2 linked regions of the Tistrella bauzanensis genome follow. The protein of the gene in region 1 interacts with the protein of each later gene in a pairwise test. Links are inferred from orthologs where the notes say so. Each region holds a gene or a part of one and is shown on either strand. Other genes may lie near its edges.

Region 1 (3,490 bases):
AGGCGCTTGTAGCTGTTGGTCGACGGGTTGGTGAAGGCATTCAGCGCCTTCGCATGCTTGATGATGCCGCCGATGTAATAGAGGCACATTTCCGACAGGTCGGCATAGCCCGACCCGGCGAAGAGGGGCTTGCCATCCCGCCAGATCGACTGGTGGGTGTGCATGCCCGAGCCGTTGTCGCCCGAGACCGGCTTCGGCATGAAGGTCACGGTCTTGCCGAAGGCATGGGCGACGTTGTGGACCACATACTTGTACTTCTGCACGCCATCGGCGGTTGCCGTCAGAGTGCCGAAGCCCGTGCCCAGCTCGTGCTGTGCGGGGGCGACCTCATGATGGTGCAGCACCGGGGTCATGCCCACGGCCTTCAGCTGCTCCAGCATCTCGCCACGAATGTCGGCTGCGCTGTCCACCGGCGGCACCGGGAAATAGCCGCCCTTGACCTTCGGACGATGGCCGGTATTGCCCTCGTCATAGCTGCGGCCGCTGTTCGAGGGCAGCTCCAGCTCGTCGACCTCGTAAGAGGCGCCGAACATGCCGACCTTGAAGCGGACATCGTCGAACAGGAAGAACTCCAGTTCGGGACCGAAATAGGCGGTGTCGCCCACGCCGGTATACTTCAGATAGGCTTCGGCACGCAGCGCGGTCGAGCGCGGATCGCGATCATAGCCCTGGCCGGTCGACGGCTCCAGCACGTCGCAGGTCACGACCAGGGTCGGCTGTGCTGCAAAGGGGTCGATGAACACGGTCGAGCAGTCGGGCATCAGGATCATGTCCGACTCGTTGATCGCCTTCCAGCCCGAGATCGACGAACCGTCGAACATCACGCCGTCGGCGAAGGTGCCCTCGTCCACCGCCTCGGCATAATAAGTGGTGTGCTGCCACTTACCGCGCGGGTCGGTGAAACGGAAATCGACAAACTTGATTTCGTTTTCTTTGATCTGTTCAAGGACAGTCTTCGCGTCCGACATTTTCTATCCTGCCTGTTGCATGGCTTGGCTGGACTGCGGTGGTCCCGGGCACTCTCTGAAACGAGACGGCACAAGGACACACCAACCGTTCGGCCCGCCGTCAGGCGTCTGCGGGGGCAGGCCGAGAACTCAAGCATAGGGCACCGTTTGTCTGCGGTGCAGGTAAATNCGACGGTGATGGCTTCATCCGCGACGGTGATGGCTTCATCCGCGACGGTGATGGCTTCATCCGCGACGGTGATGGCTTCATCCGCGACGGTGATGGCTTCATCCGCGACGGTGATGGCTTCATCCGCGACGGTGATGGCTTCATCCGCGACGGTGATGGCGGAAGCTGGCCCGGCCGTCAGGTGACGCGGGGGTCAGAGCGCGTCGTTGCCGCGCTCACCCGTGCGGATGCGGATCGCATCCTCGACCGGGGTGACAAAGATCTTGCCGTCGCCGATCCGGCCGGTATGGGCAGCCTGCTGGATGGCCTCGATCGCCCGCTCGACCTGCGCATCGCCGACCACGATCTCGATCTTCACCTTCGGGAGAAAATCGACGACATATTCGGCGCCACGGTACAGCTCGGTGTGACCCTTCTGGCGCCCGAAGCCCTTGGCCTCGGTCACGGTCATGCCCTGAAGGCCGATCTCGTGCAGCGCCTCCTTCACCTCGTCGAGCTTGAACGGCTTGATGATGGCTTCGATTTTCTTCATCTCGGCGGCTACTCTCGTCAGTCGCGCGCATGGGCCGGAACAACCGGGCCGGCCGTGGTCATGATCGCGTCGTCATGAACCGGGCGTCAAGGTCCGGGGCGGGGGTGTCGGTTGCGCGCGGTCGCGCCGTGCCGTCACCGGCAGGTGGCGCGCACCACCCACACCGACAATCGTTTGCACGGAGCGTGCCAGTTTGTCCAAGTCTCTGGTACATCATGGACAATGCCTCAAATGCCCTGAATGCAGGCCGAGACTAGCAGGATTGGTGGCTAAAAGACAGGCACAGACTGCCTAAATCACAGGCAGGGGTGCCAGCATCTGTGCAGCGCCCTTGTCGCCCCCGGTGGCTTCTGCGATCCTGCGACTTCAGGCTTTCGTCAATCCAACCGGCGATTGAAATATATCGGGTTCGGGCTTCAGCAGGAAAACACCGTGCAGTTCGCCAATCAGATCCTCTCAGGCTATGGCACAACCATCTTCACCGTGATGAGCGCGTTGGCGCAGGAACACGGCGCCGTCAATCTGGGGCAGGGCTTCCCCGATTGGGAGGGGCCGGAAGAGGTCCGCCGCATCGCGGCCGAGGGATTGATGAACGGCTATAACCAATACCCGCCGATGGCCGGTATTCCGGAGCTGCGCCGTGCGGTGGCGGCCCATGACCGCCGCTTCTATGGCATGGATGTCGATCCGATGCGCGAGGTGATCATCACCTCGGGGGCCACCGAGGCGTTGGCCGCCGCCCTGCTGGGCCTGCTCAATCCCGGCGACGAGGTGGTGCTGATCGAGCCGCTTTATGACAGCTATCTGCCGATCGTTCAGCTGGCTGGCGCTGTGCCGCGGCTGGTGCGGGTGGAGCCGCCGTTATGGGATCTGCCGCGCGCGGCGCTGGCGGCGGCATTCGGCCCCAAGACCCGTATGCTGGTGATGAATTCGCCGATGAATCCGACCGGCAAGGTGTTCAGCGATGACGATCTGGCCTTCATCGCCGATCTTGTGAAGGCGCATGACGCGATCGCGGTCTGCGACGAGGTGCATGAGCATCTGGTGTTCGACGGCCGCCGGCACACGCCGCTGATGACCCTGCCGGGGATGCGGGAGCGCACAGTCCGCATTGGCTCGGCCGGCAAGACCTTTTCGCTGACCGGCTGGAAGGTCGGCTATCTGGTGGCGGATGCGCCGATCGCGGCGGCGCTCGGTCGGGCACACCAGTTTCTCACCTTCACCACGCCGCCGAACCTGCAGCAGGCGGTGGCGCACGGGCTGTCGATGGATCGCAGCTATTTCGACGATCTGGCCGCCGGCCTGGCCGCCAAGCGCGATCTTCTGTCCGATGGCCTGCGCCGGGTGGGCTTCGATGTGCTGAAGGCGGACGGCACCTATTTCATCGGCGCCGATATCCGGCCGCTGGTCGGCGAGATGGACGATGCCGAGTTCAGCCGCCGACTGACGATCGAGGCCGGCGTCACCTGCCTGCCGTTCAGTGCCTTCTATCAGGCGGGCGATATCCGCAACTTCGTCCGCTTCTGCTTCTGCAAGCGGGAAAGCGTGCTGGAAGAGGCCGTTGGCCGTCTGGAGCGGTTCTTTGCCGCCGGTGGCTTCACCCGCGCCGATGTGCAAACTGCGGCTGTCGGCGCATAAAGCCCTTGACCGGCAGGGCCGCGGCATATTAGAGAAGCGGCACTTCGGTGGCGGGTGTAGCTCAGTTGGTTAGAGCGCCAGATTGTGGCTCTGGAGGCCGTGGGTTCAATTCCCATCACTCGCCCCATTCCCCCTCATGGGTCACCATGATGCGGACGGACTGAACCGGAGACGGTATGATGC
Region 2 (16,767 bases), on another replicon or contig:
ACCCCGATTTCCGTCCTGGACCTGTCGCCGATCCGGGCCGGACAGACCATCGCCCAGTCCTTCACCGACAGCCTGGCGCTGGCCCGCCATGTCGAGCGGCTGGGTTACACCCGCTATTGGCTTGCTGAGCACCACAACATTCCCGGTGTCGCCAGTTCGGCGACCGCGGTGCTGATCGGTTATATTGCCGGCGGCACGTCGACGATCCGAGTCGGATCTGGTGGCATCATGCTGCCGAACCACGCGCCGCTGATCGTGGCCGAGCAGTTCGGCACGCTTGAGACGCTGTATCCCGGCCGCATCGATCTGGGGCTTGGCCGGGCGCCGGGTACCGACGGCATGACCGCACGGGCGCTGCGCCGTGACCTGACCGCTCAGGGCGACGATTTCCAGCCGCTGCTGGCAGAGCTGCGCAATTACCTCCGCACGCCGGAGGCACCCTCGCCTTACGCCGTGCGCGCGATTCCGGGCGAAGGCACCAATGTGCCGATCTGGCTGCTGGGCTCCAGCGGCTATAGCGCCGAACTTGCCGGCCGTCTTGGTCTGCCATTTGCCTTCGCCGGCCAGTTCGCGCCACGCTATATGATGCAGGCCCTGGCGATCTATCGTCACGTTTTCGAGCCATCGGAGGTGCTGGACGCGCCATACGCGATGATCGGCACCAATGTCATCGCCGCCGAAACCGATGCCGAGGCCGACTATCTCTCGACATCGGCCAAGCAGCATATTCTGAACCTGATCCGCAATGATATGAAGCCGATGCAGCCGCCTGTCGACAGCATGGATGCACTGTGGACAGCCCGTGAGGCCGAGGCTGTGGCCAGTTTCCTCGGCGCCTCGGTCATTGGTGGCCGTGAGACGGTGGCCGCCGGGCTGGAACACCTGCTGGACGCCACCGGCGCCAATGAAGTCATGATCAACGCCGCCGTCTATGATCAGGCCGCGCGCCAGCGCTCATACGGCATCGTGGCCGAGCTGCGGGATCACGCCGCCAACGCGGCCTGATCCATCGATCTACCGGGCCACGTCCGGTCCACACCATGGGCCAGAGGTGGTTCATCATGGACCGGTCGGCGAGGGAGCGGTAGAAAGGAGCGCCGGAGGATGGTGCCCGTCCGGGGCCAGGCCGCCCGCGCTCCGACCTCACCCGCTCAAGGCCTAAGGCCCTGCCCGTCATGACCGATGATGCCGCATTCCTCCGCAACCGCCGCCAGATCGATGCCCTGATCGCGGTAATGGCGCGGCTGCGCGATCCGAACACCGGATGCCCATGGGATCTGGCGCAGGATTTCTCGACCATCGCGCCCTATACCATCGAAGAGGCATACGAGGTCGCCGACGCCATCGACCGGGGCGCCATGGCCGATCTCGCCGACGAACTTGGCGACCTGCTGCTTCAGGTGGTGTTCCACGCGCGCATGGCCGAAGAGGCCGGCGCTTTTGCATTCCCCGACGTGGTCGAGGCGATCGTCACCAAGATGATCCGCCGGCATCCGCATGTGTTTGCCGATGATGCCGCGCCGGATGCAGCCGGCATTCCGCAGGTGAAGCGGCGCTGGGAAGATATCAAGGCCGAAGAACGCGCCGCCAAGGGCGTCGCCACAGAGCCGGCCAGCCTGATGGACGATGTCGGCCGCGCCCTGCCCGCCTTGATGCGAGCCACCAAACTCGGCAAGCGTGCCGGCCGGATCGGCTTCGACTGGCCCGATGCCGGCGGCATTCTCGACAAGGTCGAGGAAGAGGCCGCGGAACTGCGCGAAGCGATGGCTGCCGGCCCGACCGATGCGATGCGCGAAGAGGTCGGCGACCTGCTGTTCACCGTCGCCCAGCTCGCCCGCAAGCTCGACATGGATGCCGAAGATGCGCTCCGACTGGCCAATGCCAAGTTCGAGCGTCGATTCCGGTCTGTCGAGCAACAGCTTGATCCGCAAGAACGATCCGCCCCAGTCGATGCCGATCGGCTGGAGGCTTTGTGGCAGATGGCAAAGGCTCGCACCAATGCCGCCACCTGACCACCCGACCATCACCCACCCGACCAGATCCCCCAGGGAGATTTCTTGATGACCGACCGTCTGACCGTACTGATCACCGGCGCCACTGCCGGCTTCGGTGCCGCCCTCGCCCGCGCCTATGCGGCATCGGGCGATCGCCTCGTCCTGATCGGGCGGCGGACCGAGCGGCTTGAGGCGCTGAAGGCCGAGCTTGGCGGCGAGGTTCACGTCGTCACCCTCGACGTCCGCGACCGTGCGGCGGTGGAAACCGCAATCGCCGCCCTGCCCGCACCGTTCGATGCCGTCGACGTCCTGATCAACAATGCCGGTCTCGCCCGCGGCCTCAACCCGGCCCAGTCGGCGGATCTGGACGACTGGGACACCATGATCGACACCAACATCAAGGGCGTCACCTACATGGCCCGCGCGGTGCTGCTGGGCATGGTGGCGCGCGATCGCGGCCACATCATCAATCTGGGCTCGGTCGCCGGCACCTATCCCTATCCGGGCGGCAATGTCTATGGCGGCACCAAGGCCTTCGTGCATCAGTTCTCGCTTAACCTGCGCGCCGACCTTCTGGGCTCCAACGTCCGCGTCACCTGCATCGAGCCGGGCATGGCGGAAACCGAATTCAGTCTGGTGCGGTTTTCGGGCGACGACAGCCGTGCCTCGAAGGTCTATGAGGGCATGACCCCGATGAGCGCCGACGACATTGCCGGCGTCATCCATTGGGTGACCAAGATGCCGCGGCATGTGAATGTCAACACGCTGGAACTGATGCCGGTGATGCAGGCGTTCAACAATTTCGCGATCAAGCGCGGCTGACGCATCAGGCAACGATCATCTGAAGAGACGTCCGCCCGGCATGTGCCGGGCGGACATTTTTCGTGGGCATGCGGCGGAGCGACGAACCGTTGGCATGGCAGATGGTCGCTCGCACCTGAAAAAGAAAAGGCTGCGGCCCCGTTTCCGGGACCGCAGCCTGATCTTGTATCCTGCCCGGAACCAGAAGGCTCCGGCCAGGGTGGACCGGGTTTGGCTGGATCAGAAATCCATGCCGCCCATGCCACCCATGCCGCCCATGCCACCGGCCGGAGCGGAGTCCTTCTTCTCGGGCTTCTCGGCGATCATCGCCTCGGTGGTGATCAGCAGACCGACAACCGATGCAGCGTCCTGCAGGGCGCTGCGGACAACCTTCACCGGGTCGATGATGCCGGCCTTCACCAGGTCGGTATACTCGCCCTTCTGGGCGTCGAAGCCCCAGTTGGTGTCGGTGCTCTCCAGCAGCTTGCCGGCGATCACCGCGCCATCGACGCCGGCATTGTCGGCGATCTGGCGAACCGGACGGCTCAGCGCACGGCGGACGATGTCGATGCCGGTGGTCTGGTCGGCATTGGCGCCAGCCAGGCCTTCGAGCGCCGAGATGGCATACAGCAGCGCGGTACCGCCGCCGGGAACGATGCCCTCTTCGACCGCGGCGCGGGTTGCATGCAGCGCGTCGTCGACGCGGTCCTTGCGCTCCTTCACCTCGGTCTCGCTGGCGCCACCGACGCGGATCACCGCGACGCCGCCGGCCAGCTTCGCCAGACGCTCCTGGAGCTTCTCACGGTCGTAGTCCGAGGTGGTCTCCTCGATCTGCGCCTTGATCTGCGCCACGCGGCCCTGGATCTCGTCCTTCTCGCCCGCACCGTCGACGATGGTGGTGTCGTCCTTGGTGATGCGGACCATCTTGGCGGTGCCGAGCATGTCGATGGTGACAGTCTCAAGCTTGATGCCCAGATCTTCCGAGATCACCTGGCCGCCGGTCAGGATCGCGATGTCCTGCAGCATGGCCTTGCGGCGATCGCCGAAGCCGGGGGCCTTGACGGCCGCGACGCGCAGGCCGCCGCGCAGCTTGTTGACCACCAAGGTGGCCATGGCCTCGCCTTCGACGTCCTCGGCGATGATCAGCAGCGGGCGGTTCTGCTGAACCACCGACTCAAGCACCGGCAGCATCGGCTGGAGGCTCGACAGCTTCTTCTCGTAGAGAAGGATCAGCGGGCTCTCAAGCTCGGCTTCCATCTTCTCGGCATTGGTGACGAAATACGGCGAGACATAGCCGCGATCGAACTGCATGCCCTCGACCACGTCCAGCTCGGTCAGCAGGCTCTTCGCCTCCTCGACCGTGATGACGCCTTCCTTGCCAACCTTCTGCATGGCCTCGGCGATCATCTCGCCGATCTCACGCTCGCCATTGGCCGAAATCGTGCCGACCTGCGAAATCTCGTCCGAGGTGTTGATCGGGCTCGACCGGGTCTTCAGGGTCTCGACGACCTTGATCACCGCCTGATCGATGCCGCGCTTCAGATCCATCGGGTTCATGCCGGCGGCAACCGACTTGAGGCCCTCGTTGAAGATCGCCTGGGCGAGGACGGTGGCGGTGGTGGTGCCGTCACCGGCATTGTCGGCCGTGCGCGAGGCAACTTCGCGAACGAGCTGGGCGCCCATGTTCTCGAACTTGTCCGACAGCTCGATTTCCTTGGCGACCGAGACGCCGTCCTTGGTGATGCGTGGCGCACCGAAGGACTTCTCGATCACGACGTTGCGGCCCTTGGGGCCCAGCGTCACCTTCACGGCATTGGCAAGGGCGTCGACACCGCGCTGAATCTTGACGCGGGCGTCATTACCAAACTTGATTTCCTTGGCAGCCATGTTCGTTCCTCGAAAGCTCGAATTGTGACAGGGGCGCACCCGTATGGGCGCGGCATCCCTGAAGATCGTCATTGGCCCCGGTCACCCGGGGCCAGAGATGCGGCCGTTGAGAGGGATCAGCCCTCGATCACGCCGAAAATGTCCTGCTCCTTCAGGATCAGAACGTCCTGGCCATCGACCTTCACCTCGGTGCCCGACCACTTGCCGTAAAGCACGCGATCGCCGACCTTCACGTCGAGCGCCACCAGCTTGCCGTCGTCGCCGCGGGTGCCATTGCCCACCGCAACAACTTCGCCCTGCTGCGGCTTCTCCTTGGCGGTGTCGGGGATAATGATGCCGCCGGCCGTCTTCTGCTCCTGCTCGATCGGGCGCACAACGACGCGATCATGCAGCGGACGAATCGCCATGGGTAATCTCTCCAGTCTGAGCGGTTCTCTGAGGATGTGCCGGCCCGCGGGGATGCGGTTATCGCCAGCATCACGCGGGCTGTTTAGCACTCCTCAGGTAAGAGTGCTAGCAATTCGTTCAAGGACGGCCGGCCGAAAAAAATCACCGGCCGGCCGAAAAAAATCATGTGTCGGAATCCGGCGCGGAAAGATGGGGCCAGCGGGCCTGAAAGCGGGAGATGTCCTGGGGTTTCAGGCGGACCGAGACATGGGCTGCCGCCTCGTCATCCGCGCGTGCCGCCACTTCGCCATGGGCATAGAGCCAGGCCAGCGCCTGGCCATCGCTGTGCGGCACGTCGAAATCGGCCAGTTCGTCGCCGACCGCGAGCCTTGCATCGATGGCGCGCAGCAGCCCGTCGAGCCCCTCGCCGGTCATCGACGATCCTGCGACCGCGTCGTCGGCACGCGCCGCTTCGTTCAGAACCTGATCGCGTGCATCGCCATCGAGCAGGTCCAGCTTGTTGCGGAATTCCAGAACGTCATGCGGCAGGCGATGTCCCAGGCCCAGCTCGCCCAGCACCTGAAGCACGTCGCGGCGCTGGGCCGCGGTATCGGGGTCGGCGATGTCGCGGACATGGATGATCAGCGCCGCTTCCTTCACCTCTTCCAGCGTCGCGCGGAAGGCGGCGATCAGGCCGGTCGGCAATTCGGATACGAAGCCCACCGTGTCGGACAGGATGATCCTGCGGCCTGAGGGCAGTTCCAGGGCCCGCATGGTCGGATCCAGGGTCGCGAACAGCATATCCTTGGCGACCACCGCCGCACCGGTCACCCGGTTGAACAGGGTCGACTTGCCGGCATTGGTATAACCGACCAGCGCCACCACCGGATAGGGCACCTCACGGCGGTTCTTTCGGTGCAGTTCACGGGTACGGACCACCTCGATCAGTTGCAGCTTCAGCTTCGCGACCTTGTCGTCGATGATCCGGCGGTCGGTCTCGATCTGGCTTTCACCGGGGCCGGCCAGGAAGCCGCGGCCACCGCGCTGGCGTTCAAGATGGGTCCAGCTGCGCACCAGACGGCTGCGCTGATATCCGAGCCGCGCCAGCTCCACCTGAAGCCGGCCTTCCCGGGTCCGTGCCCGATCGGCGAAGATTTCCAGGATCAGCCAGATCCGGTCGATGACCTTGACGTTCCAGGCCTTTTCAAGATTGCGCTGCTGGATCGGTGTCAGCGGCCGGTTGATCACCACCAGATCGACCGGGGCGGCCTCAAGCTGTGCCTTGATCTCGTCGACCTTACCGGAGCCGAACAAGGTGGCCGGGCGCGCCCGCGCCACCGACACCACGACGCCCTCGGCGACCTCAAGCCCAAGGGCCGTGGTCAGGGCCATGCCCTCGTCCAGTCGCGCACGCATGCCGCGGATCGCGTCGGGATCGTCATCCACCAGAGCGGCAGCCGGCGCCGGGCCACGGCTGCGGCGTTGTTGCTTGATGTCCGGTTGGAGCACCAGTGCCCGGGCCGGTCCATCGCCCATACCGTCGTCACCGGTTCTCAATTTGATCTGATCGTCGGACAAGCCGCTCCTTCATGCGCCATGCGCAAGGCGTGATCGCGACAGAACGTCGCTCAAGGTTGATGTCATCAGACGTCGATGTCATCAGGAAAGGCCGCCAGCGATACCGCGGCGGCCCCAGTCTGTTAGATATTGGTCGACCAGCCGGAGGGCGCCACCGCCGCCAGCAACGGTGGCGCTGTCTGCGGCCGGGTCAGTGGTCCCCGTGCTCCTTGTCACGTTCGCCCTGGGCCTGGGGGTCGAACAACTGCACCGGTACAGTCGGCATCACGGTCGAGATCGCATGCTTATAGACGAGCTGACTGTGCCCGTCCCTCCGCAAAAGCACGGAGAAGTTGTCGAACCAGGTCACAACACCCTGAAGCTTGACACCATTGACCAGGAAGACGGTCACGGGAGTCTTGTTCTTCCGGATGTAATTCAGAAACACATCCTGGAGATTCTGGTTCTTCTCAGACGCCATGGAGGCACCCCTTCTTGTTATCATGCGGCGAGTTTGATCTATCTCCCGGCCGCCGCGGCCGCTTTCTGGGCCTTAGCCGGGATCTTTGTCGAGCCGGTGCCGGACGTCCCCCGTCCAGTTACCGCGTGCCATCACACGCCGGCCCGGGCCTTGCCATATCGGACCGACCGATCAGGTAAGACCCATCGCCGAAGTTACAAGGTCATGCAGGTGGCGGCAATCGACAACCCTGATCGATGCGCGGGCAAGCGCCCCGTCATCGAGGCTCGCGCCATCATGGACCAGCAGAATGCCGGTGCAGCCGGCGGCCGTGGCACAGTCCATATCCACCAGCGCATCGCCCACGAACCACACATCCGGCCCGGCCGCGACCGCCATCGGCGCCAGGGCCATGGCAACCGGTGCCGCATCGGGCTTGTCCCGCGCGGCATCGCCCGCCCCCACCAGTGCCGTGAAGCGGCTGGTCCAGCCCAGATGCCCGGCTTCCGCACGCAGGAATGGCCCCTGCTTGTTGCTGACCACGCCGACCGGCACCCCGGCCCGTGCCAGCAGGTCCAGCAGATCGGCGGCACCGTCCATGGCGGTCAGCAGATCCAGATGGCGCGCGGCATAGGCCGATTTGAAATACAAGGCCGCTTCCTGCCAGCGATCGCCGAACAGATCGGGAAAGGTGTCGCGCATCGACCGTCGGATGCGCAGCCGGCCCTCTTCCGGCGTCAGCACCGGTGGCTGACCAAAGGCGATCATCACGTCGTTATAGGCCGCCAGAATCGCGCCCCAGGCGTCGACCAGGGTGTGATCCCAGTCGAACAGCACGGCAGCCGGCAGCGGCAGCCGGGCGAAGGCCGTGGCGTCGTCGATCGCGGTCATGCGCGATGCTCCTGATGTCGGTTCATGGCATTGGGGGCCTGGGTCCGGGCGGCCCGGCCGGGCTCAGAAGAATTCCAACCGCACCGAGAACAGCTTCTCCACCTTGCGGATGCTGTCGGCCAGGGCGAACAGCACGATGCGGTCGCGCACCTTGATGATGGTGTCGCCATCCGGCGCCATCACCTTGCCGTCGCGAACCACGGCACCGATGATCACGCCCGGGGGCAGCGCGGTGTCGCGCAGCGGCCGGCCGACCAGCGGCGAGGTCTCCAGCGCATCCGCCTCAATGATCTCGCCGCCGCCATCATGCAGGCTGTAGACCGCATGAATGCGGCCGCGCCGGACATGCTGCAGGATGCGTGAGACGGTCACGGCCCGCGGGTTGATCACCACATCCACACCCAGAGAACTGATCAGCGGCGGATAGGTCGGGTTGTTGACCAGCGCCATCGCCCGTTTGCAGCCCAGCCGCTTGGCCAGCAGCGCCGACAGGATGTTGGACTCATCGTCATTGGTGACGGTGACGATGGTTTCGGCATGGCTGATATTGGCGTCACCCAACAGGTCGGGATCCAGCCCGCTGCCCGACAGCACCAGCGAATGGCTCAGCCGGTCGGCAATGCGCTCGGCGCGGTGGCGATCGGCTTCGATCAGCTTGATGTTCAGCCGTGGTTGCAGCTTTTCCAACTGCACGGTCAGGAACAGGCCGATATTGCCGCCACCGACCACGACGATCCGCCGGGCCTCGCGCTCCTCGAAGCCGAAGATCGCCATCGCCCGCGGCACGTGCTCGCGGTCGGCGACGAAATAGATCTGGTCGCCGGGCAGGATCTGGTCACGCGGGGTCGGCACCATCATCCGGTCGCCGCGGATGATGGCGACGATACGCAAGGTCAGGTCGGGAAACAGCTCGGTCAACTGCGCCAGCGGCGTGTTGACCACCGGACAGGCCGCATCGGCCTTCAGGCTGACCAGATAGACCCGGTCGCCGGCAAATGGGATGACGTCGGTGGCACCCGGCACCTTCAGCCGCCGGCCGATGGCGCGCGCGACCTCCAGCTCCGGCGAGATGATCACGTCGATCGGCAGGTTCTCGCGGCTGAACAGGTCGGCCCACATCGGCTGCAGATAGCCCTGATGACGCACGCGCGCGATCTTGGTCGGCACGTTGAACAGGGCATGGGCCACCTGACAGGCGACCATGTTCACCTCGTCCGACGCGGTCACCGCGATCAGCATGTCGGCATCGGCGGCGCCGGCCTGTTCCAGCACGTCCGGATGCGAGGCATAGCCGATCAGCCCCTTGATATCCAGGCTCTCCGACAGCTTCCGGATCAGATCTTCCGACTGGTCGATGACCGTGATGTCATTGTCTTCACGGGCGAGCGACCGGGCGATGTTATAGCCCACCTGGCCGGCACCGCAGATGATGACCTTCATGTACGCCTGCCTTCCGGGGGCCGCACCCTGTGATCAGGACAGGGATTTACGACGAGGTGTTGATGCCGAGGCTCTTGAGCTTGCGGTGCAGGGCCGAACGTTCCATGCCGACGAAGCTTGCCGTGCGCGACACATTGCCGTTGAACCGCGCCACCTGTGCCTTCAGATAGTTGCGCTCGAACACCTCGCGCGCATCGCGCAGCGGCAGGCCCATGATCTCGCCATCTTCCGACGGATTGACCAGGGCCGGCGCCCCTGCCCCCAGTTCCGGCGGCAGCATTTCGGCCCGGATCTCGGCCTGGACGTCGCCCGGTGCCATGATCAGCAGCCATTCGATGACATTGCGCAACTGCCTGACATTGCCCGGCCACTCGCCGGCCTGAAGCACGGCCAGCGCATCGGCGCCCAGACTGCGCGCCGGCAGACCCGACAGCCCGGCCGCCCGCACCATGAAATGGCGCGCCAGATCCGGGATGTCGTCGCGGCGTTCCTTCAGGCTGGGCACGCGCAACGGCACCACGTTCAGGCGATAGAACAGATCCTCGCGGAACCGTCCGGCCTGGATCTCGGTGCCGAGGTCGCGGTTGGTCGCCGCCACCACACGCACATCCACCTCGATCGGCCGTTCGCCGCCAAGACGGGTGAAACGCTGTTCGTGCAGCGCCCGCACCACCTTGCCCTGGGTTTCGAGCGGCAGGTCCGACACTTCGTCCAGGAACAACGTGCCCGAATGGGCCTGTTCGAACAGGCCCAGCTTGCGTGGCGTCTCTGGGCCCAGCGCGCCGGGTTCGGCGCCGAACAGCTCGGCCTCGACCCGGTCGGGGGTCATGATCGCGCAGTTCAGCACCACGAACGGCGCCTCTGCGCGCTTCGACTGCATGTGTACGCGCCGCGCCGCCACTTCCTTGCCGGCACCGGCGGGGCCGGTGACCAGCACGCGGCTGTTCGTCGGCGCCACCCGCTCGATCGTGTGGCGCAGCTGCCTGATCGCCGCCGATCCGCCGATCAGTTCGGCATCGATACCGGCGCGCTTCTTCAGGTCGGCGATCTCGCGGCGCAGCTTCGCCTGTTCGATCGCATTGCGGACCACCAGCAGCAGCCGGTCCGATTTGAACGGCTTCTCGATGAAATCATAGGCACCGTCGCGGATCGCCGTCACCGCGGTCTCGATGGTGCCGTGGCCGCTGAACATCACCACCGGCAGGCCGGGATGCTCGCGCACGATCTCGGCCAGAATCTCCATGCCGTCGAGCCGGCTGCCGTCGAGCCAGATGTCGAGCAGCACCATATCGGGGAGACGGGCGGCAACTTCCCCCAGCGCCTCGTCGCTGTTGCGCGCGGTGCGGGCGGTATAGCCCTCATCACGGAGCAGTTCGGCGACGAGGTGCCGGATGTCGTCCTCGTCATCGACGATCAGAATGTCCGATGGCATCGCGTCAGGGCCTTGTAGAACCAGGTTCGCTGATAGGACCGTCTTGGCTTGGCGGGGTCGGCCGGATTTCAGGGGTAACCGCACCGGCGACGGAGACCGGGGCAGCCAGAGGCAGTTCAAGCGTGGCGACGGCGCCGAGAATGCGTCCGTCGCTGTCCCGCCTGTCGTCGATCGACACGCGGCCGCCGTGATCTTCCATGATCTTGCGCACGATGGCGAGGCCCAAACCCGTTCCCTTGGCCTTCGTTGTGACATAGGGCTCAGTCAGCCTGCCCTTCAAGCTCTCGGGCAGACCGCGCCCGGCATCGGTGACGGTGATCTGTGCCAGCCGGTCGCGGGCCTCGATGGCGACGACGATGCGCCGCCGCTCCGGGGGCAGATCACGCGCCGGCACACCTTCGGCTTCGGCAATGGTATCAACGGCCTGTCCGGCATTCACCAGAAGATTGGTGAGGGCCTGTCCCAACAGCCGGCTGTCTGCCCGCACCAGGACAGGCACGTCCGGGCGGGTGAATTCGAATCCCAGTTCGGGGCGGCCAAGGCGTTGAGTGATCACAGATTCACGCACCAGCGGTCCCAGATCGACGTCGGTCATCACCGGCTGGGGCATACGGGCGAAGGACGAGAACTCGTTCACCATGCGGCCGATATCGCCGACCTGACGGATGATGGTATCAGTGCAGGCGACAAAGGTATCGGGATCGGAGGTGATCTCTTTCAGGTAGCGGCGTTTCAGGCGTTCGGCCGACAGTTGGATGGGGGTCAGCGGGTTCTTGATCTCGTGAGCGATACGGCGCGCCACGTCCGACCAGGCGGCGGTGCGTTGCGCCACCATCAGATCGGTGATGTCGTCGAAGGTGATGACCACGCCGACCGGGGCGGCCGGCCCGCTGTCGCGGGTCGAGATGATATCGGCGGCCAGACGCACCATCAGATTGCGATGGCGCCCGCCCGGGTCGGCTTCGATCTGCGCCTGAACCACCCGATCCGGGCGGTCGACCAGCCGCGCCAGCAGCGGTTCCAGCGCCGGCAGCAGGTCCACCATCGGCCGGTCGACCGCCTGATCGAAATCGAGGCCAAGCAGCGACAGCGCCGACCGGTTGGCCAGATTGACCCGATGATCGGCATCCAGGCCGATCACCCCCGCCGACACCCCTTCCAGCACCTTCTCGGTGAACCGGCGCCGGGTGTCGATCTGGCGGTTGGCCGCCAGCAGAGCCTCGCGCTGGGCGGCCAACTGACGGGTCATACGGTTGAAGGCACGGGCCAGGATGCCGACCTCGTCGTCCTCGCGGCCCTCAGGCACCTGGGCGCGCAGGTCGCCGCTGCGCACGCGTTCGGCGGCACCGACCAGCTGGCTCATCGGCCGCGCGATCGAACGGGCGACCAGAAAGCCGATCCACACCGCCGCCAGCAGCAGAACCAGCGCGATCAGCACGAACAGGCCGGTGAAGGTCAGCTGAATGCCGGACCTGCGGCTTTCGGCCTCGTCATACTGGCTGACCGCGCGGTTGACCTGCTCCATGTGGTCGAGCACGGCACTGTCGACGAAGCGGCCGACATACAGGAAGACATCGCCCAGGCTCTGCACCTGGATCAGCGCCCGCACCCGGTCGTCCTGACGATCGGTCAGCAGCACCACATCGCCACGCCGCGCCTGATCCAGCAGCGGCTGGGGCACGGTGGCGAATTCCAGGCTGAAGCTCAATTCACTGCGGGCCAGGATGCGGCCATCACCCCGAAACACCATGGCCTCCGGCAGATTGCGCAGCGCCGCCTGGATTTCCAGCAGCCGTTGCAGCCGCCCTGATGCATCGAAGGTGGTCAGGGCCTCGCGATCGATATCGGCCGCCATGGCAATGACATCGGCGCGGATCGTGCGCTGATGTTCAAGCAGATAGGCGCGCGCCACGGCATTGGACTGGTTCAGCGCGGTGCGCACCCGTTCGTTGAACCAGGTCTGGATGCCGAAATCGAAGAACAGCGCCGAGAACACCATCACCACGATCGCCGGTAGCGCGGCCACCAAGGCGAACAGCGTCACCAGCCGCAATTGCAGCCGTGATCCCGCCGATCGCCGGCGGCGTTGCAGCCACAGTCGGATCAGCCCATGGGCCAGCACACCCACCAGCAGCAGCAGCAATGCCAGATCGACATTCAGCAGAATGAATACCGTGCTGGCATCGGCACGGGCCTCGCTGCCCCAGTTGCCGCCGAAGAACGACAGCCCGGTCAATGCCAGATAGGTCGCGACGCCCGATGCCAGTGCCGCGACCAGCAGCGCGATGGTGAAGATCCGCCCCGGTCGGATACGGGCGAACAGCACGGTCATCCGTCGGCCGAAACTGCCGGCGATACGACCGGCATAGCGTTCGCGGCGCGCGTCATCGGCCTTGCTGCGCATAGTCGATGACGGCGGCGATACCGGACGTGCGGCGCCGTCCGGTCGTTGATCCTCCGGACCTGTCTGGTGCGGTTCTGGCCGGTCGGTATCGCTCATCGGCCGGACGGACCACCACCGATACGGGTTGGCTCGCCCCCGCGGGTCACCTCGATCGCCAGATCGCGGATCTTCTTGCGCAGCGTGTTGCGGTTCAGGCCCAGCACCTGCGCCGCCTTGATCTGATTGCCGCGGGTGGCGACCAGGGTGCGTTCGATCAGCGGCCGCTCGACCTCGCGCAGGATGCGGTCATACAGCCCCGCGGGTGGCAGACCGTCGTCATGGGCATCGAAATACTCCGCCAGATGGAAATCGATCGCCTCGCCCAGGCTGCCGCCCCGACGGCGATCGTCGTCGGCCGGCAGCGGCTCGGCGAATTCGCCTTCGATATCGGGGCGATAGATCACGTCTTCCGCCGACAGCGCCGCCAGACGCCGCATCAGGTTTTCCAGCTCGCGGACATTGCCCGGCCAGTGATAGGCGCTCAAAACCTCGACTGCATCGGCGGACAGGCTCTTCAGCGGCAGTCCCTGGTCGCAGGCCAGCTTCAGGAAATGGCGGGCGAGGTCGGCGATGTCCTCGCGCCGTTCCCGCAACGGGGGCAGACGCACCGGCACCACGTTCAGGCGATAAAACAGATCCTCGCGGAACAGCCCCTGCTGGATCAGCTGGCGCAGATCGCGATGGGTGGCGGCGATGATCCGCACATCGGCCCGGATCGGCGTGCGGCCGCCGACGGTGGTGAACTCGCCTTCCTGCAGCACGCGCAACAGCCGGGTCTGCGCATCCAGCGGCATGTCGCCGATCTCGTCCAGGAACAGCGTGCCGCCCTGGGCCTGTTCGAAGCGGCCGGTCTTGCGCTGGGCGGCACCGGTGAAGGCGCCCTTCTCGTGACCGAACATCTCACTCTCGATCAGATCACGCGGGATCGCCGCCATGTTGATGGCGACGAAGGGTCCACCCCGGCGCTTGCCATAGTCATGCAGCGCCCGCGCCACCAGTTCTTTGCCGGTGCCGCTTTCGCCGGTGATCATCACCGTCAGGTCGGTGCCCATGATCCGGGCCATGACCCGATAGACTTCCTGCATCGACGGCGAGCGGCCGACCAGCGGCATTTCCTCATCGGCCTGCGGCTGGCTGCGCGGGTCCAGCGCCGGCAGCGGCGCATCGCCACGCCGGGTGTTCAGCGCCCGCTGCACGATCCGCAGAAGTTCGTTCAGATCGAAAGGCTTGGGCAGATATTCGAACGCGCCGCGTTCAGTGGCCTTCACGGCGGTCAACAGGGTCTTCTGCGCGGTCATCACGATAACCGGCAGATTGGGGCGCAGGCGTTTGATGCGCGGCAGCAGGTCCAGCGCGTTCTCGTCGGGCATCACCACATCGGTGATGACCAGATCGCCGTCGCCGTCTTCCACCATCCGCCACAAGGATGCGGCGGTGCCGGTGGTGCGGACCGTATGGCCGGCACGGCTCAGCGCCTGATGCAGAACGGTGCAGATGCTGCGGTCGTCATCGGCGACCAGGATGGTTGCGGGCTCCATCGCGTCTGCGTTCCTTCAGGCCTTGGAGTTGTACATGGGCAGCATCACCTTGAACACGGTGCGCCGGGGGCGGCTGTCGACCTCGATCACCCCGCCATGATCGTTGACCGCCTTGGCGACCAGCGACAGGCCAAGGCCGGTGCCCGAGGGCTTTGTCGTCACGAACGGATCGAACAGGTTGGCGCGGATGTCTTCGGGGACGCCCTGGCCATTGTCCTGCACTGTCACCACCAGCGGCAGGTCCAGCCGCTCGCGGGTGCCGGGCACCTGAACCCGCAGACCGTGCTGGAAGGCGGTGGTCATGGTGATCTCGCCACCCTCCTCCGGCACTGCCTCGGCGGCATTCTTCACCAGATTCAGAAAGATCTGCACCAGCATGTCGTGGTGGCCGAACACCGGCGGCAGGGACGGGTCGTAATGCTCGATGAACCGGACATGGCTGGCGAAGCCGTTCTGCGCCAGCCGGCGGACATGTTCCAGAACCACATGGATGTTCACCGGTTCGCGTTCGATCGGCCGGCCGTCCGAGAACTGTTCCATGCGGCCGATCAGGTTCACGATCCGGTCGGCTTCCTTGCAGATCAGCTGAGTCAGCATCCGGTCGCCTTCCGGAACATTGTATTCCAGCAGCTGTGCGGCGCCCCGGATACCCGATAGCGGGTTCTTGATCTCGTGGGCCAGCGCCATGGCCATGCCGGTGATCGAGCGCGCGGCGCCGCGATGGGTCAACTGGCGGTCGATCTTGTGGGCCATGGAGCGTTCGATCAGCGACAGCAGCACCGCCGGACCGGCCGTGCTGGCGTCGACGATCGGCGCCACCTGCACATCGACCAGCCGGCTGCCGGTGCGCGGCCCGTCGATCACGATGTCATACTCATGCAGGCCCGATACGCCTTCCGCCAGACCCTTGCGGATCAGTTCCATCAGCGGGCTGTCATAGCGGATGAACTCGGTCAGCGCCGATCCGATCAGCACCGAGATGCCGGTGCCGAAAAACTGTTCGGCCGCGGGATTGCCATAAAGGATACGGTCGTCACTCGCCACCACCAGAACCGGATGGGGCAAGGCGTCGAGGATGGCATCGCCGGGAACCGGCGATTTCGATGGCCGGCGCTTCCGGCCGAAACTGGTCAGAGCCATGGTCTGGGCCAGACCTTTCCACATGCGCTGGCGGGGGGGGGCGGACAGGCCGTCGGCCTCTCCGGCTGGCGTGGACAGGCCCTCCTCCGCCGGTCCGTCCTGGCCATTGCGGTCACGGGCGGTCTCCATGGGTGCGGCGGCCATGGCGGCGGGGTCGGGGGTTGGTCGATCATCTGCGGGTGTGACAGCCCGACGGCGCTCGGTCATGCGGCCGCTCCAAACATGCGGGCGAGATCGGCCGGGCCCACCGGTCCGTCGGCCAATGCCGCCAGCCGGTCGCGCACGGCGCCGGCATCATCGGTTCGGACCAGGGCATCGCGCACGATCCGCCCGGCACCGGCCGATGTCGCATAGGCATCGAGATGCTTGCGGATCACCCGCCGGCCCTTCTGTTCTCCATAATGCGTCAGCGCCAGGTCGAAATGATCACGGGCCAGGGCCCAGATGCCGGCAGTATCGGGCACCACCGCATCGTCATCCATGCCGCTGAGCCCGGCCATGATCTGCGCCGGCAACCAGGGCCGGCCCATGGTCGCGCGGGCCACCATCACGCCGTCGGCGCCGGTCTGCATCAGCAGCCGCCGGGCATCGGCGGTACAGATCACGTCGCCATTGGCGATCAACGGTATCCGGACACGCCGGCGGACGGCGGCGATGCCGGCCGGATCGGCGGCACCGCGATAGAGCTGGGCGCGCGTGCGGCCATGCACGGTGATCAGCCGCGCGCCGGCCTGTTCAAGCCGTGCAGCCAGGTCCGGGGCCGTCAGGCTGCCCTCGTCCCACCCCAGGCGCATCTT

What was found.
Region 2: the proteins of IEW15_RS23205 (region 1) and IEW15_RS09965 interact in binary tests that used the Escherichia coli proteins (3 or more experiments, as listed by UniProt). The link is inferred for Tistrella bauzanensis from one-to-one orthologs.

The regions. Positions count from the first base shown.
Region 1 is NZ_BMDZ01000096.1:173-3,662, reverse strand. Bases 1-2,804 are described here. They hold IEW15_RS23205 (P-II family nitrogen regulator), read right to left. Parts: upstream 1,670-2,804; coding sequence 1,331-1,669; downstream 1-1,330. Other genes in these bases: IEW15_RS23200 (aminotransferase), read left to right, coding at 2,102-2,804; IEW15_RS23210 (hypothetical protein), read left to right, coding at 1,146-1,322; glnA (type I glutamate--ammonia ligase), read right to left, coding at 1-968. In the rest of the region: more of IEW15_RS23200, read left to right, coding at 2,805-3,307. UniProt on the Escherichia coli protein: P-II indirectly controls the transcription of the glutamine synthetase gene (glnA). P-II prevents NR-II-catalyzed conversion of NR-I to NR-I-phosphate, the transcriptional activator of GlnA. When P-II is uridylylated to P-II-UMP, these events are reversed.
Region 2 is NZ_BMDZ01000019.1:23,505-40,271, forward strand. What follows is about bases 13,921-16,767. They hold IEW15_RS09965 (two-component system sensor histidine kinase NtrB), read right to left. Parts: upstream 15,995-16,767; coding sequence 14,846-15,994; downstream 13,921-14,845. Other genes in these bases: ntrC (nitrogen regulation protein NR(I)), read right to left, coding at 13,921-14,830; dusB (tRNA dihydrouridine synthase DusB), read right to left, coding at 16,174-16,767. In the rest of the region: IEW15_RS09905 (LLM class flavin-dependent oxidoreductase), read left to right, coding at 1-1,005; mazG (nucleoside triphosphate pyrophosphohydrolase), read left to right, coding at 1,176-2,012; IEW15_RS09915 (SDR family NAD(P)-dependent oxidoreductase), read left to right, coding at 2,061-2,816; groL (chaperonin GroEL), read right to left, coding at 3,036-4,682; co-chaperone GroES, read right to left, coding at 4,799-5,089; GTPase HflX, read right to left, coding at 5,253-6,605; RNA chaperone Hfq, read right to left, coding at 6,838-7,107; IEW15_RS09940 (HAD family hydrolase), read right to left, coding at 7,279-7,977; Trk system potassium transporter TrkA, read right to left, coding at 8,041-9,417; nitrogen assimilation response regulator NtrX, read right to left, coding at 9,464-10,849; IEW15_RS09955 (sensor histidine kinase NtrY-like), read right to left, coding at 10,854-13,253; more of ntrC, read right to left, coding at 13,346-13,920.